DNA from 2 places in the Paenibacillus sp. JNU01 genome. Region 1 is predicted to be linked to the other one. Evidence: riboswitches for the same ligand, from Rfam matches in the RefSeq annotation. Region 1 holds a riboswitch; the other holds the start of a gene.

Region 1 (7,511 bases):
TCAATTGTGTACTGGCTCCAATGGCGTTCTCGCAAGCAATAATGTGAAGAGGGTTTTGTGCAGGACCGGAATTCAGTCTTTTTTCAAGTCCCTTCGCAATACCTGGTGCAATATGTTTCAGTACGCCCACGCCCACTGCGGTTGTGATCAGATCAGCTTCCACAACGGTTTGGGCAACCGTCTCCAGCTGAGTTCCATCGATCGCATTTACACCTGTCACGGTCTCCTGATCCTTGCTCTCGTTAGCCAGTACCACCGTATACTGACCTCGTTGCTGGAGAGTGGTTACCAATGTCTGATTCACGTCTGAAAAAATCACCTCATACCCTGCCCGGGAGAGGATTAATCCGATAAAACCGCGTCCAATGTTACCTGCGCCAAAGTGTAGGGCCTTCATAGCTCCATTTCACTTTCCAGAATAGCGATAACTTCTTCGGCTGTTTTCGCGAGACGCAGGGCCTCCATGTTCTCATCCTCAGCACAGATCACCGCAATGCTAGTCAAGATCTCCATATGTTCCCCGCCTTGAGCCGCGATACCAATGACCATATAAGCCTTCTCATCGCCAAAATCAACACCCTGTGGGTACTGAATAACGGAAATGCCTGTGGATAAAATGAATGCTTTGGATTCCTTCGTACCGTGCGGAATCGCAAGACCGTTCCCTACATAGGTTGAGACAATCTCTTCACGTTCAATCATCTTCTCAATGTAATCAGCGGTAATATGTCCCGCATCCTTCAGAATCTGTCCTGCCATACGAATCGCTTCGTATTTGTCCTGAGCCGTCGCATTCATGATGACTTTATCTGTTGTTAACATACTCATAGTGGTTGACCTCCAATTTCGGTTTTACTGCGATAGAATCCAACGAGTTCCTGGGAAAGGTAATGAATGAGTTCATCCCTGATTCCCTTTTCCAGCAATATAATCATTTCTTCCTGCAATAACAGGGCACTAATCTCACTGAGAACCTCCAGGCTTTCCTTGGATAATTCTCTCGGACCGAGCATCAAAAGAACATGGGTAACTCCTGCCGGATCATCCGGCGTACGAAGAAGTGGTTCCGTGAGCTGAAACAAGCTAATGGACGGCCTGTATATTCCCTCACTTCGTGTATGAAACAGAGCAAGTCTTGTGCCGGGAATCTTCTGACTCCCCACTGCTTCACGTGCCTCCAGCCGTTTTGCGATCTCCTCTGGCTCCTTCAACACGCCCGTTCCATGGAGCACGTTGCACATCGCATACACCGTTTTATAGAACCCGATATCCTGATTATCCAGCGGGTACACCTGAAACTTGCCGATAATTCGGACGATTTCAACTAAAATAGCTTCCATTCCATCAGGGTCTGAGTAACGACTTGTTGTCTGAACCTCTGCTTCACGGGGCTTATTATGCTGTCGTTGTAACGTTGTTGTTCGGATAAAATGACGCAGACGTTCGCTCTCTTCTGCCGTAAGCAGTGGACTCACTTTGTAATACTGATGCTCATCCATCGGCAGATCGACCGTCGATAACACCAGATCATACTGATCTGTAGGTATCCGGGCAGCTTCATACCAGGACACGCTATCCATGATTCGAATCTCGGGAATCTCCTTGGACAATCGGCTGGATAGCATGCGTGATGATCCAATTCCGCTTGTACACACGATGATCGCCCTGATCTCCCGTTTCAATGTACGCAACCTCTCGATGGAAGCCCCAAAGTGCATGACTAAGAAACCAATTTCCTCATCCGGAACGTCTGTGCCTGGCCAAGCTTGCCCAACAGATTGTTTGACCTCTTCGAACAGGGAGTCATAATCTTTGCGAATCTGCTGCAGTAGCGGATTACGTATCATCTGTTGCCCTTCAATTCGCTCCATTACAGGTTGCATATGACCAAGCAGACCTTCACGAAGCAATCGATCCTCATGAAAGGTGTAATGCGTTCTTGCCTGCATCTGATCAATCAGTGAATGTACCCTGTCCAGTAAAATCAAGTCGTCGATTGGCAACAGCCGCGAAGAGTGAATTCGCTGCTCTGTCTCAACTAATAATCTGTGAAAATAAGCTTGCTCATCTTGGGAGAATGTCAGCCCCAGTTGAGTGGATAACACACCGCATAAGCGGGAAGCCATATAAGGTGGAACCTTCATCTCATCCTGCTCTGCAGTTGCATCTTCCATGTTCTCTCGCGGAGAAATACGGCCAATGCCAAAGCCTTTACGAATACGTACAACTGCGACGGATAATTGAATCAGCAGCTTCATGTATTGGCGTTCCGGGATGTTCTCCAGCCATTCGATATCTGGTTGCCATAACGCATTTTCGATCGTAAGCACATCACCGTGTCCAATCATATCCAGCAATTTTTGGTTTACGATGGAGCCACCTTGTTCAGGTTGTCTTCCGAACAGGTCGGATTCATCCAGAAATTCCAAAGCAAGTGCAGCTATGGCTGTGCGATGAATCGTCTCACTCCCGTTAATCTTGACGCCATATCCACGTCTGCGAACCAGCTTCAGTCCCGCCTGACGAATCCGTGACTCCAGATCATCCAGATCTGTGGTTACGGTGGATACGGTCACTTTCAAATCCGAAGCCAGAGCGAGTAATTTCACAGGCTCCGCTTCATCAAGCAGGATGCAAAGCATGAAGAGCTTACGCTCTTCCGGCGTAAACTCTACATATTCTTTACCCTCCAGTTGCTGGCGCAATACAGCCAGATCATCGGAACTGGCATCAATTCGGATACCGGTTCCTGATTTTTTTTCCAGCCTCATGCCCAAAGGTTCAAGCCATTGTTCAATCATTTGCAGCTCCCGGTGAACCGTTCGGGTACTAACCTTTACTTCAACGGCAATTTCACCGGCAGTGACTTCATGTGGATGCTCCAGCAGAAACTCCACGATTTCACGTTGTCTTTTGGTAATACTCATATCTCAGCCTCCGGCTCAGGGAAAACGATTGCGCGCAATTACTTCAGACGTTCAACAAGCGCATCGTATTCCGGGCTTTTTAGGAAGTTGTCGATGGATATATGTTCTGCGTTCGGCGCAACGGAGCGGGCACGATCGGTTAATATTTGTTGTGTGATTACCACATCTGCATCCGGCGGGATATCACTGATGGCCGTGTTGGTCACCGTAACGTCAATCCCCTCTGCCTTCATCTTCTTGCGGAGAATGGAAGCACCCATGGCACTCGACCCCATGCCTGCATCACAGGAGAAGACAATCTTCTTCACATCTGTTTTCACTGTAGAAGAAGCCTTATCTGAAGCTCTGTCTGCTTCACGATGACTAGCTGTAATGCCAGCGTTCGGTACGTTTCCTTGACTCTTCATGTCTTTCATCCGACTGGATGCGGACTCCAAATCTTCGTCCTTTTGTTTACCCGTTTTCAGCAACACTGCTGCAATCAAGAATGAAACGACTGCTGCTACAAGCACCCCTGCGAGCATTGGAAGGTATCCACCTTTTGGTGTTAACAGGAAATACGCGATAATACTACCCGGTGATGGTGCCGAAACAAGTCCTGCTCCGGTGAGCATGAATGTTAATGTACCTGCGACGCCACCCGCGATTGCGGCAAGAATCAGAATCGGTCTCATCAGAATATAAGGGAAGTAGATCTCATGAATTCCCCCGAAGAAATGAATGATAACGGCACCTGGTGCAGAAGATTTGGCCATTCCGCGTCCGAAGAAGCAGTAAGCAAGCAAGATACCAAGTCCCGGACCCGGGTTGGATTCAAGCATGTATAGAACAGATTGTCCTAATTCTCTTGCCTGATCTGTTGCAATTGGTGTTAGAATACCGTGGTTGATTGCATTGTTCAGGAACAACACTTTACCTGGTTCGATAATCAGGTTGACCAGCGGTAGCAAGCCCAGATTCATCAGACCTTGCACACCGGCAGACAATACTTTGCTAATCGCTTCTACAGCTGGCCCAATACCCAGTAGAGCAAAAATCCCCAAGATCCCGCCAATAATACCGGCTGAGAAGTTGTTAACCAGCATTTCAAATCCGGCTTTAACTTTACCTTCAATGGATTTATCGAACTTTTTGATGATCCATGCTGCCAGTGGTCCGGCAATCATGGCACCGAGGAACATCGGAATATCACTACCCACGATGACCCCGATGGTCATAATGGCACCTACGACACCACCACGCTGACCATGCACCATCGTACCCCCGGTGTAACCAATTAACAGTGGGAGCAAATATTTAATCATTGGATCAACTAACTGTGCTAGTGTCTCGTTAGGGAACCAGCCTGTTGGAATGAACATGGCCGTAATTAATCCCCAAGCGATGAACGCTCCCATATTCGGCATGACCATACCACTCAGGAATCGGCCAAAACGTTGCACACCTACCCGTAGCCCACCTTTGGAATTGGACGATTGGTCCAAATTACTCATTGTATTATCCTCCTTGGATCAAGTGATTATGACTTATGAAAGGGGTATCATTTCTCCCCTGCTGTAATCCTAAGCGAGAATGCTCTCCTGTTCAATGAAATGAAAGCGTACTTTCGTCATGAACAATGATGACAACATTAGGTTATGTAATCGTTTTTATTGATGCATAATGGCTAAAACCATTGGTACACAAGGCTTTTCCTGCCTATGACTTTTGTCATTTCCAGCATCATTTTCTAACCTATAGCTTGGTCCAATCAGGTGATTTACATCCCTAATCTGCCTCGATCCCTATTCAAAACCATTCCTGGAAAGCACAAAAAACCTGTGCAAGCATCCGGCTCACACAGGTCGAAACAATATGAAGCTAATTTCATTATTTTATAAAGTATATGTTAATAAGTACAAGTCCGTTGAGCCTATTCTTCCGTATGTTTACGATACGCATCTGCATTCATCAATGTAGACAACGCTGCTGTCAGATCTCCCTCAACACGGATCTCAATCATCCAGCCTTCCTCGTAAGGAGAACTGTTCACAAGTTCAGGCGAGTCCTGCAACGAATCATTCACTGCAATAATTGAACCTGTGACGGGAGAGAACAAGTCCGACACCGTTTTGACCGATTCAATCGTTCCAATGCTGTCTTCTGCTTTTACATTGGATTCAAGGTCAGGCAATTCCACAAACACAATGTCACCCAGCTGATGCTGCGCGAACTCGGTAATGCCAATACGTACAGTATCCTCCCCTACGGTTTGCACCCATTCGTGCTCTTCACTGTACAGGAAATCACTTTTCAATTCGCTCATCGATATCCGCCTCGCTTTTCATTAATGAGTGCATGCGTTCTTTGACCTTAACCTTTTTCCCAGAACATAGCGTATGATATTTCGGATTCAAATGTCAAGATACCTCACAATTTATTTGATAACGGCCTCTCCAAACCGTAACCTAAATACACTCTTTCTACATATACTGGTGAAAACTAGAATAGTAAGCGCAGTCTTTTTAAATACACGAACAATATCATTTAAAATATAATAAATATTCGGTTTTGATTCAATATCAATGATATCGTTCTTGACATCAGTAGTGGATTCACGTTTTAATGAGGAGAGTAAATGTGTTTAATGGACTATGTTATACCCGCGGATGAATGTAAAGGGAGAGATTACCCGTGACACCCGATTCGGGATGTACATGAGGTAACGCCGAAGGAGTAAACCACCGATAAGCGGGGGTGAATCTCTCAGGCAAAAGGACTTTTACGGGACGCAACTCTGGAGAGCATCTATTCGCCCTGTACGGGCGTTATGATCACCCAAGGGGAAACCTGTTGTAAATACAGCGGGGTAACTCTCAGGTACAAGGGACAGAGCCTTAGAATACAGCGTGCTACTTGGCATGCCGATTCTTTGGCCTGTCCTTTTCCTTTTTCCCAAAAAAACGAAAAACAGGATTTCAATCGGCGCTGCCATAGTTGCCTTACCATACTTATCTACGAATGACTTCTAGCTGAAAAATTAAAAAATACCCTGGTTCATTGATCCACGATTGCATATTCGGCCGTTTGACGGCCCATGACGAGGTGATTTGATGTCCGATTTGCTTAGAACACCACTCTTTCCCCTGTATCAGCAATACGAAGGCGTACGGTGCATTGATTTTGGAGGCTGGGAGCTTCCGGTGCAATTCAGCGGAATCCAGAAAGAACATGAAGCGGTGCGTGAGCGTGCTGGACTGTTTGATGTATCCCATATGGGCGAATTCACTGTACAGGGTGAGCAGGCTGAAGTTTTTTTGCAACAAATGACAACCAATGATGTAACCACGCTGGTTCCCGGTCAAGCCCAGTACACCCTGATGTGTTATCCAGATGGTGGTGTGGTGGATGATCTGCTCGTGTATAAGCTGGAAGATCAGCATTATATGCTCGTCGTTAACGCCTCCAATATCGACAAGGACTGGGCGTGGCTGCAAGAGCACTTGATCCCTGGCGTAAACATGACCAACGATTCGGAGCAGACGGCGCTACTCGCCCTGCAAGGTCCACTGGCTGTGGATATTATCGGAAAAGTTACCGAAACGGATGTATCCACGATTGAACCGTTTCGTTTTGTGCAGGATGCCGAAGTCTGTGGAGTAAAATTGCTGTTGTCCCGTACCGGTTATACCGGTGAAGATGGCTTTGAACTATATGTTCCTGCGGATCAGGCCGCTATGGTCTGGAATGGATTAATGCAGGCTGGAGAAGAGCACGGGCTGGTTCCCGCTGGACTTGGTGCAAGGGATACGCTGCGTTTTGAAGCCAAGCTGCCTCTGTATGGGCAGGAATTATCTGCAACGATCTCTCCGCTAGAAGCTGGCGTTGGTATGTTTGTGAAACTGAATGCTGGACCTTTTATCGGACACGAAGCCTTGTTACAGCAAAAAAATGACGGGCCCGCCCGTAAACTGGTCGGCATCGAAGTGCTGGAGCGCGGTATTCCTCGCCCCCACTATCCGATTTACGCCGAAGGCGTACAGATCGGTGAAGTGACAACAGGCACGCAATCACCTACATTGAAGCGTAATCTGGGGCTTGCCCTCATCGACAGCAAATACGCTGCGCTGGGAACCCCGCTTGAGATTGAGATCCGAGGGAAGAAACTGAAAGCCGAGGTCGTAAAGACCCCTTTTCATAAACGGACACGTACGTCAAAGACACTTACTCAAGGAGCTGATCAATCATGAGCAAGCACCGCTACATTCCCATGACAGAACAGGATCAGAGTGCCATGCTCGCAACCATCGGTGTGGATACGCTGGAGGAACTGTTTCAGGACATTCCTCAGGAGATTCGTTATCAGGGCGAGCTGCCCGTATCCTCCAAACTTGATGAATATGCGCTGACACGGCACATGTCCAAACAAGCTGGTGCCAACGCCAATTTCGAAACACACGCCAGCTTCCTCGGCGCAGGCATATACGATCATCATGTTCCTTCCGTCATCAATCATGTCATTTCACGTTCCGAGTTCTACACTGCCTACACACCTTATCAGCCTGAGATCAGTCAAGGTGAACTACAGGCCATTTTCGAATTTCA
Region 2 (7,511 bases), 2.2 Mb from region 1:
TTGTTTATTTTGTAGCGTCCAAGGGACTGTCCACATTTTTCCAAAATGGAATAAGCATAAGCGAATTCCTTGGTGGAAAGACGTGGAATCCAACTGGAGAACCTGCGTTCTACGGGGCATTGCCGTTCATTACAGGTTCTTTCATTACAACCTTGCTTGCAGCATTGATCGCTAGTCCACTTGGTCTGTGTGCAGCACTCTTCATGACAGAGATTGTACCAGGTAAAGGGAAAAAGATATTGCAACCTGCGATTGAGCTCTTGTCCGGAATTCCGTCCGTTGTGTATGGATTTATTGGTCTGAGTGTCATCGTACCTTTGCTGCGCAGTATCTTTGGTGGAACAGGCGTCGGGATTGCAGCCGGATGTCTTGTTCTCGCGGTAATGATTCTTCCTACGGTAACAAGTATTATGGCAGACGCTTTGTCCGCATTGCCAAAAGGATTGCGTGAATCCTCGTACGCACTGGGTGCCACTCGCTGGCAAACCATCTACCGTGTCATCATTCCAACGACATTGCCAGCTTTGTTGACAGGTGTCGTATTGGGTATGGCCCGTGCTTTTGGTGAGGCTCTTGCTGTGCAGATGGTTATCGGTAATGCACCGCATGTTCCAACATCCTTGCTCGAATCGGCTTCAACATTAACAAGTGTAATTACACTCAGCATGGGTAACACCACGATGGGTTCTGTTCATAACAATGCACTGTGGAGTATGGCGCTTGTCCTGCTGGTGATGACATTTGTCTTCGTCATTCTGGTTCGCCTGCTTGAAAGGAGGAACCGGGTATGAAAATGAAGGCAAAGACGGTAGATAAAATTGCAACATCCGTTATCGTTGTATTGGCCCTGTTCATTGTTATTATATTGCTCGGTCTGCTTGGCTTCATCATGTATAGAGGCATTGGACATATTAGCTGGAACTTCCTGACGAGCGCACCCCAGTTGCTTAAAGGTGGCGGGGGGATTGGTCCACAGCTCTTTAACTCCGTATTCCTGTTGATTCTGACGTTGATTGTGACCATTCCACTCGGATGGGGTGGTGGGATTTACATGGCGGAATACGCCAAGCCAGGCAAGATCACCAGCTTCATTCGTCTGGTCGTTGAAGTGTTGTCATCATTCCCTTCCATCGTTATCGGTTTGTTTGGTCTCTTGTTGCTAGTCAATCAATTTGGTCTTGGTTTCTCCCTGATCTCGGGTGCCCTGGCTCTGGCGATCTTTAACTTGCCACTGATGGTGCGGACAACGGAGCAGGCCTTCCGGGCCGTTCCGAAGGAACAGAAGGAAGCAGGTCTGGCACTTGGACTGTCCAAGTGGAAGATTATCACTTCCATTCTGCTGCCTGTGGCATTGCCGAGCTTGATTACGGGTACGATTCTGGCATCGGGCCGGATCTTCGGTGAGGCGGCAGCATTGATGTTTACCGCAGGTATGAGTAGTCCGCCATTGGACTTTACAGATTGGAATCCGACGAGTCCGAGATCACCGCTTAATCCGTTCCGTCCGGCAGAGACACTTGCTGTCCATATCTGGAAAGTGAACAGTGAAGGCATTGGACCAGATTCCAAAGAGGTGGCAGCAGGGGCATCCGCCGTGCTTGTCATTCTCGTGCTGGCGTTCAATCTAAGTGCGCGCTGGATCGGTCGGGTTGTATTCCGCCGCATGACAGCTTCGAAATAAGGAGGAACCAACATGGCCATACCTTTTGGTACGGAACAGTTAAGCATATATTATGGACATTTTCAGGCGGTCAAGCAGATCAGCCTGACGTTTCCCGAATCGAGTGTAACGGCACTTATCGGGCCGTCTGGGTGTGGTAAATCTACGTTCCTACGGTCGCTTAACCGAATGAACGACGAGATCGCCGGTTCCCGCACAGAGGGACATATCTGGATGGATGGTAACGATCTGAATGAGCCTGGAACCGATGTAATCAAGCTTCGCCAGAAGATTGGCATGGTGTGGCAGAAGCCGAATCCTTTTCATAAGTCCATCTACAACAATATCGCGTTTGGCCCCCGCTACCGTGGTACGAAGAGTAAGAAGGCACTGGATGAGATTGTGGAAAAAAGCTTGCGTCGTGCTGCGCTTTGGGACGAAGTGAAAGACAGACTGAATGAATCAGCCTTGTCTCTCTCAGGTGGACAACAGCAGCGGTTATGTATCGCCCGCGCCTTGTCTGTTGATCCGCAGATTCTGCTGCTCGATGAGCCTGCATCTGCACTAGACCCGGTATCCACGGGTAAAGTTGAAGAATTGATTACCGAGCTCAAGAAGGAGCTGCGGATTGTTATTGTTACCCATAACATGCAGCAGGCAGCACGTATTTCGGATTATACAGCTTACTTCTATCTGGGCAGCATGATTGAGCACGGGGATACAGAGCATATTTTCACGAACCCGGACAATCGTCTGACGCAAGAATACATTATGGGGCGTTTCGGATAATTGGATCATGGAGTGGAGTGTCACATAGAGCAACAGACAGAGAGATGAAGAAATAAATAGAGACAGAAGCACAATGCCTGGACGTTTGTTCGGGGGTTGTGCTTTTTATTTTATAATTACAGTGGGATTTTCTGTATGCAGGATCAACATTATGCTACGATATTTAGTACGAAGATAGCGTTTACATAAATTTAAAGGAGATGTTGATAATCACTACGGATCAGAGGTCTTACGACCATGTGGCAGCACAGGTCATACAGAATTATGCGATTGAAAAACCTGTCGTTTCCTATATTCGTCATAACGAGAATCTGACGTATCATGTCGTTGATGAAGCAAGCGGGCAGAAGTATCTGCTCCGTATCCATCAAGCAGCATATGCAAGTATGTCAGGCATTCAGCACACGCCTTCTGCATTGGAGGCAGAGATGGACCTGCTTCATGAGTTAAATGCAACAACAGCATTACGCGTCCAACATCCGGTACGCAATGTATCGGGAGATTGGGTCACGTTATGGACAATTGAAGAAGGTAAAGAAATCTGCTGTACAGTACTGGAGTGGATTGAGGGCAGGGACATCCAACAGGGAGAACGCCTGACAACAGAGCAGATATATGATCTTGGTGCTCAGCTGCAGATGCTTCATCAATATGGACGTGTGGAGAATCAGACAGATCGAACTAAGGTACGCCCGGCATATGGTAATGTCCATGAGAATTTGGTCATGCTAGGGCAGCTGGAAGAGGGGGTCCGATTGGGAATTTTTACAACGGAAGACTTCGATCTGCTTCGGGAGACGTTTGAGAACATTAACGAGCAGTTAGGAGCGTACCCTCTCGATGAAAAGACCTGGGGCGTTATTCATGGAGATATTACTCGCAATAATCTGCTGATCACGAATCAGGGGATGTCCATGATTGATTTTTGTCTACACGGTTATGGTTATTATCTTTTTGATGCCGGAGGGGCAGCGCTTATGTTCAATCGGGAGGAACGTGACGTATTCTTATCTGGATACACAAAACAGATCGCACCACTGACGGATCGAGATATCCGTTTAATGGAAGGGTTCATGCTGATCTTTACACTTGGTTATTATGCTTTTCAGATGGCGAACGAGTCTAGGCACGAATGGATGAAAGATCGCATGCCGAAGTTATGCAGCAAGTATTGCAGACCTTATGTACAGAACGAGAGTATCTTCTACGAACTGTGAATTATAATTCAGATGTGCAGATCCGGAAGGGCTATGAACAGGTAGTTCAAAAATTATGGTTGCCTGAATACCCGAACAGTTTCGTGGATAATATCATAAATAGTAGTAAGCGCTTTATGAATTGAAGGGAAATGAAATAATCTGTTTAAAAAGTTTATTTTACCGAATTAATGTGATGAAAGCTGACAAAATATTCTGGTTTTCATCGAATCAATCGAAAATGAAGGAAATACATCCAAAGAAATCGTTAAGTTTGTTGACACTGATCTTCCGGTCGATTAATCTTAATGAAGAAGAATGAACGATTTCCATTACTGTTCTGACATACGCTCAGAATGGTTCCATACAGCGGATGATAACGAGCGGGAGAGACCTGAGTTAGCCGAGCAATGGCTAGTGTTCAGGCACCGAAGGAGCAAGCTGCTGCGCACCCGGCCCAGTGGTTAATCTCTCAGGTAAATGTACCATCGTTGGACGCAACTCTGGAGAGTGCGCGAACTGCGCCACCCAAGGGGTATATGATCAGTCAGTCTGGTGACTTGTCTGCAATTGCAGGGCATGCACCCTGTCGTGAGACACTGCTGATCGTGAAACTCTCAGGTATCGAGGACAGAGAGAGGGCCTGTGGCCTTCTTCTGTCCTTTTTTGATGTCATCATTCAGTAATAAAGGAACATTATGGCATGGGATCTGGATGGAAATGACGAATACAATTGGAGGGTTATAAGGTGCGATTTAAAGATGTTTTCTCAATTATTGGTCCGTCGATGACGGGGCCTTCAAGTTCACATACAGCTGGAGCAGCAAGACTGGGAAGAATTGCGCGTCAGTGGCTAGGTTGTACGCCTGAACGTGCCCGGCTGACGCTCTACGGTTCATTCGCTGATACGTATCAGGGCCACGGAACTGATCTGGCGCTGATCGGCGGTCTGCTGGATTATGTTACAGACGATCCGCGTATCCCGGATGCGGAGCAATACGCAGAGGAAGCGGGTATGGAGGTTGAGTTTTATACAAGCGGTCTGCCTGCTCCTCATCCCAATACGGTCAAAATTGAGTTGTGGCATGAAGGGCGTACATGTTCCTTAATCGGTGCTTCTATTGGTGGTGGTAGTGTGTCGGTGCATGCGATGAATGATTTTCGTGTCCAGATTAGTGGTGAGTTTCCGACACTCGTGCTGCGACATGCAGACAAGGCAGGGGTGCTTGCCTCGGTAACGTCCACGATCAGTTCATCTGGGGTTAACATCGGGTATATGCAGGTGGATCGGAAAGCCCGTGATGGCGAAGCACTTACTGCGATGGAGATGGACGGCGTGCCGAATCCTGATATGCTCAAGCGTCTAAAAGAGCTGGATCATGTACTGGACATTCGTGTCATCGATTTGAAGAGAGGAGTTGATTCGGATGCGATTTAAACATTTACATGAACTGAATACGATCTGTACAGCGGAATCCAAAACGATTGCTCAATTGATGATCGAGGAGCAGGTTCAGGAGACCAATACACCGGAAGCGGATGTTGTGAAACAGATGTCTGAATATTATCAGGTGATGAAGGAAGCAGTGCGTAAAGGGTTAACGGAAGATACCACATCACGTAGTGGATTAACGGGTGGAGACGGTAAAAAAATGGCCGAGTACATTCGCAAAGGTGAGACTTGCTCAGGAGATGCTTCCGCACTTGCCATGGCGTATGCCCTGTGTGTATCTGAAGTGAATGCCTCTATGGGCCGGATTGTGGCAACACCTACAGCCGGTTCCTGCGGCATCATCCCTGGTGTTTTTATCAGCTCACAGGAGCGATTTGGCTGGACGGACGAACATTTGGTGAATGGGTTGTTCTGCGCGGGAGCGATTGGTTATGTTATTGCCAACAATTCATTTATCTCTGGTGCAGAAGGTGGCTGTCAGGCAGAAGTGGGTTCCGCGATCGGCATGGCTGCGGGTGCCATGGTTGAACTGCGTGGAGGTACACCGGAACAGGTCGTTCATGCCGTTGGTCTAGCGTTAAAAAATACACTGGGCCTGATCTGCGATCCGGTCGCAGGTCTCGTTGAAATTCCATGCATCGTACGTAACGGACTGGGTGCCGTTACGGCGCTGGCTGCGGCCGACATGGCATTGGCCGGAGTGCGTAGTGCTATTCCGTCAGATGAAGTCATCGACGTGATGCTGGAAGTAGGCAGTGCGATGCCGAGCCGCCACCGGGAGACAGCCCAAGGCGGGTTGGCTCAGACACCAACGGGTCGCAAAATGATGCAGAAGCTGGCTAAACCGAAGGCCAAGCGTGCAGAGCCTGAGACGGAGTCGAAGCCAGCGGATGCTGACACAACTACAAGTGGGGCGGATACTGTTCAAGCGGAAACGGACCCTCAGGTTTAATCTGAACGGGGGTCACCGAGGAATAACCAGTGACATGATGATGTATAACGGCGATATAAAAACAAGCGTCCGCGAACCCGAATTCGGGTTCTGCAGGACGCTTGTTTAATGCCGCCAAATGATGTGAAGCTAGGCTACTTATAAGTGACTTCAGATATATTTGTATTATGAATCTAGTCCTGGCTTACAGCCGTACTCAGTACGGCATATCCATACGCGGGCAATTCAATGGCAAACACGCCATCATCCTTGGCGGTACGATGGTTTCCACCGAATAGCTCGGTCCATTCCTCGTCACCCGCCTCCAGCTCGACAATAGCCGTCTCTTCCGAGCGATTGAACAGAACCAGAATGCGTTCCTCTTCATTCTGCCGTTCGAATACCAATTGGCTGCCATCCGAGCGAGCCTGCAGGAAACGAACGGTGCCTTCTGCACGCAGGGCAGGATGAGCATGACGCAGGGAGATCAGTTTCTGATAAAAGTCTAGCAGCTCACGGTCCTGCTTCGCTTCATCCCATTCCATGCATTTACGGCAGCCCGGATCATGGTCACCGTCCATGCCAATCTCGTCTCCGTAATAGATGCACGGCGCGCCCATGTAACTGAACTGGAATAACGCAGCTAGCTTCATCTTGCGCTGGTCGCCTTCACATAGCGTGAGCAGCCGCGGGGTATCGTGACTGTCCAGCAGGTTGAATGCAACTTCGCTGGCTTGAAGCGGATAACGGGATAATTGCCGACCGATGGAGTTCGCGAACTGTTCGGCATGCATTGTATTTTTTACAAAGAAAGCATTCACGGCATCGGTAAACGGATAGTTCATGGACGCATCGAACTGGTCGCCTTGCAGCCAGGAAGAAGACTCGTTCCATACTTCGCCCAGAATGTAGGCATCTGGATTAGCGGCTTTGACCACACGGCGGAAATCACGCCAGAAGGCATCATCCACTTCGTCGGCAACATCCAGTCGCCATCCGTCTGCACCCACTTCCTTAATCCAGTACTCGGCAACCTCCAGCAGATAGGCCTTAACCTCGGGATTCTCCGTATTCAACTTAGGCATGTGCGCTTCGAATCCGAAAGTCTCATACGTAGGAATGCCGTCTTTCACGTCCAGCGGGAATTCATGTACATGGAACCAGTCCTTGTATTTGGATTGTTCTCCGTTCTTCTGCACATCCACAAACGGGGCAAACGTCTTCCCGGAATGGTTGAACACAGCATCCAGCAAGACGCGAATTCCACGTGCGTGGCACAGCTCGACCAGTCGCTTCACGGTATCTGCGTCACCAAAATGCCGGTCTACCCGCAGGTAGTCCTCGGTATCGTATTTGTGATTGGTGGTAGCTTCAAAGATGGGTGTGAAGTAGATCGCATTAATGCCCAGATCACTGATGTAATCCAGATGGTCGATCACACCCTGAAGGTCACCGCCGAAGAAATTGAAGGGTGTCGGCTCG

Evidence for each region. Region 1 has a riboswitch for glycine ahead of gcvT (glycine cleavage system aminomethyltransferase GcvT). Riboswitches for the same ligand answer to the same signal wherever they lie in the genome.
Region 2: another riboswitch for glycine. It lies ahead of sdaAB (L-serine ammonia-lyase, iron-sulfur-dependent subunit beta); the one in region 1 lies ahead of gcvT (glycine cleavage system aminomethyltransferase GcvT).

The regions. Positions count from the first base shown of each region.
Region 1 covers NZ_CP169723.1:2,356,656-2,364,166, forward strand. Annotated here, with positions in the region: gene NLBNIHML_RS10220 (mannitol-1-phosphate 5-dehydrogenase) at 1-397, opposite strand, end outside; gene NLBNIHML_RS10225 (PTS mannitol transporter subunit IIA) at 394-828, opposite strand; gene NLBNIHML_RS10230 (BglG family transcription antiterminator) at 825-2,927, opposite strand; gene NLBNIHML_RS10235 (PTS mannitol transporter subunit IIBC) at 2,966-4,420, opposite strand; gene gcvH (glycine cleavage system protein GcvH) at 4,840-5,232, opposite strand; glycine riboswitch at 5,576-5,698, shown strand; glycine riboswitch at 5,702-5,801, shown strand; gene gcvT (glycine cleavage system aminomethyltransferase GcvT) at 6,020-7,156, shown strand; gene gcvPA (aminomethyl-transferring glycine dehydrogenase subunit GcvPA) at 7,153-7,511, shown strand, end outside.
Region 2 covers NZ_CP169723.1:4,530,284-4,537,794, forward strand. Annotated here, with positions in the region: gene pstC (phosphate ABC transporter permease subunit PstC) at 1-791, shown strand, start outside; gene pstA (phosphate ABC transporter permease PstA) at 794-1,681, shown strand; gene pstB (phosphate ABC transporter ATP-binding protein PstB) at 1,694-2,449, shown strand; gene NLBNIHML_RS19845 (phosphotransferase enzyme family protein) at 2,689-3,666, shown strand; glycine riboswitch at 4,020-4,142, shown strand; glycine riboswitch at 4,147-4,281, shown strand; gene sdaAB (L-serine ammonia-lyase, iron-sulfur-dependent subunit beta) at 4,394-5,083, shown strand; gene sdaAA (L-serine ammonia-lyase, iron-sulfur-dependent, subunit alpha) at 5,073-6,050, shown strand; gene NLBNIHML_RS19860 (alpha-glycosidase) at 6,224-7,511, opposite strand, start outside.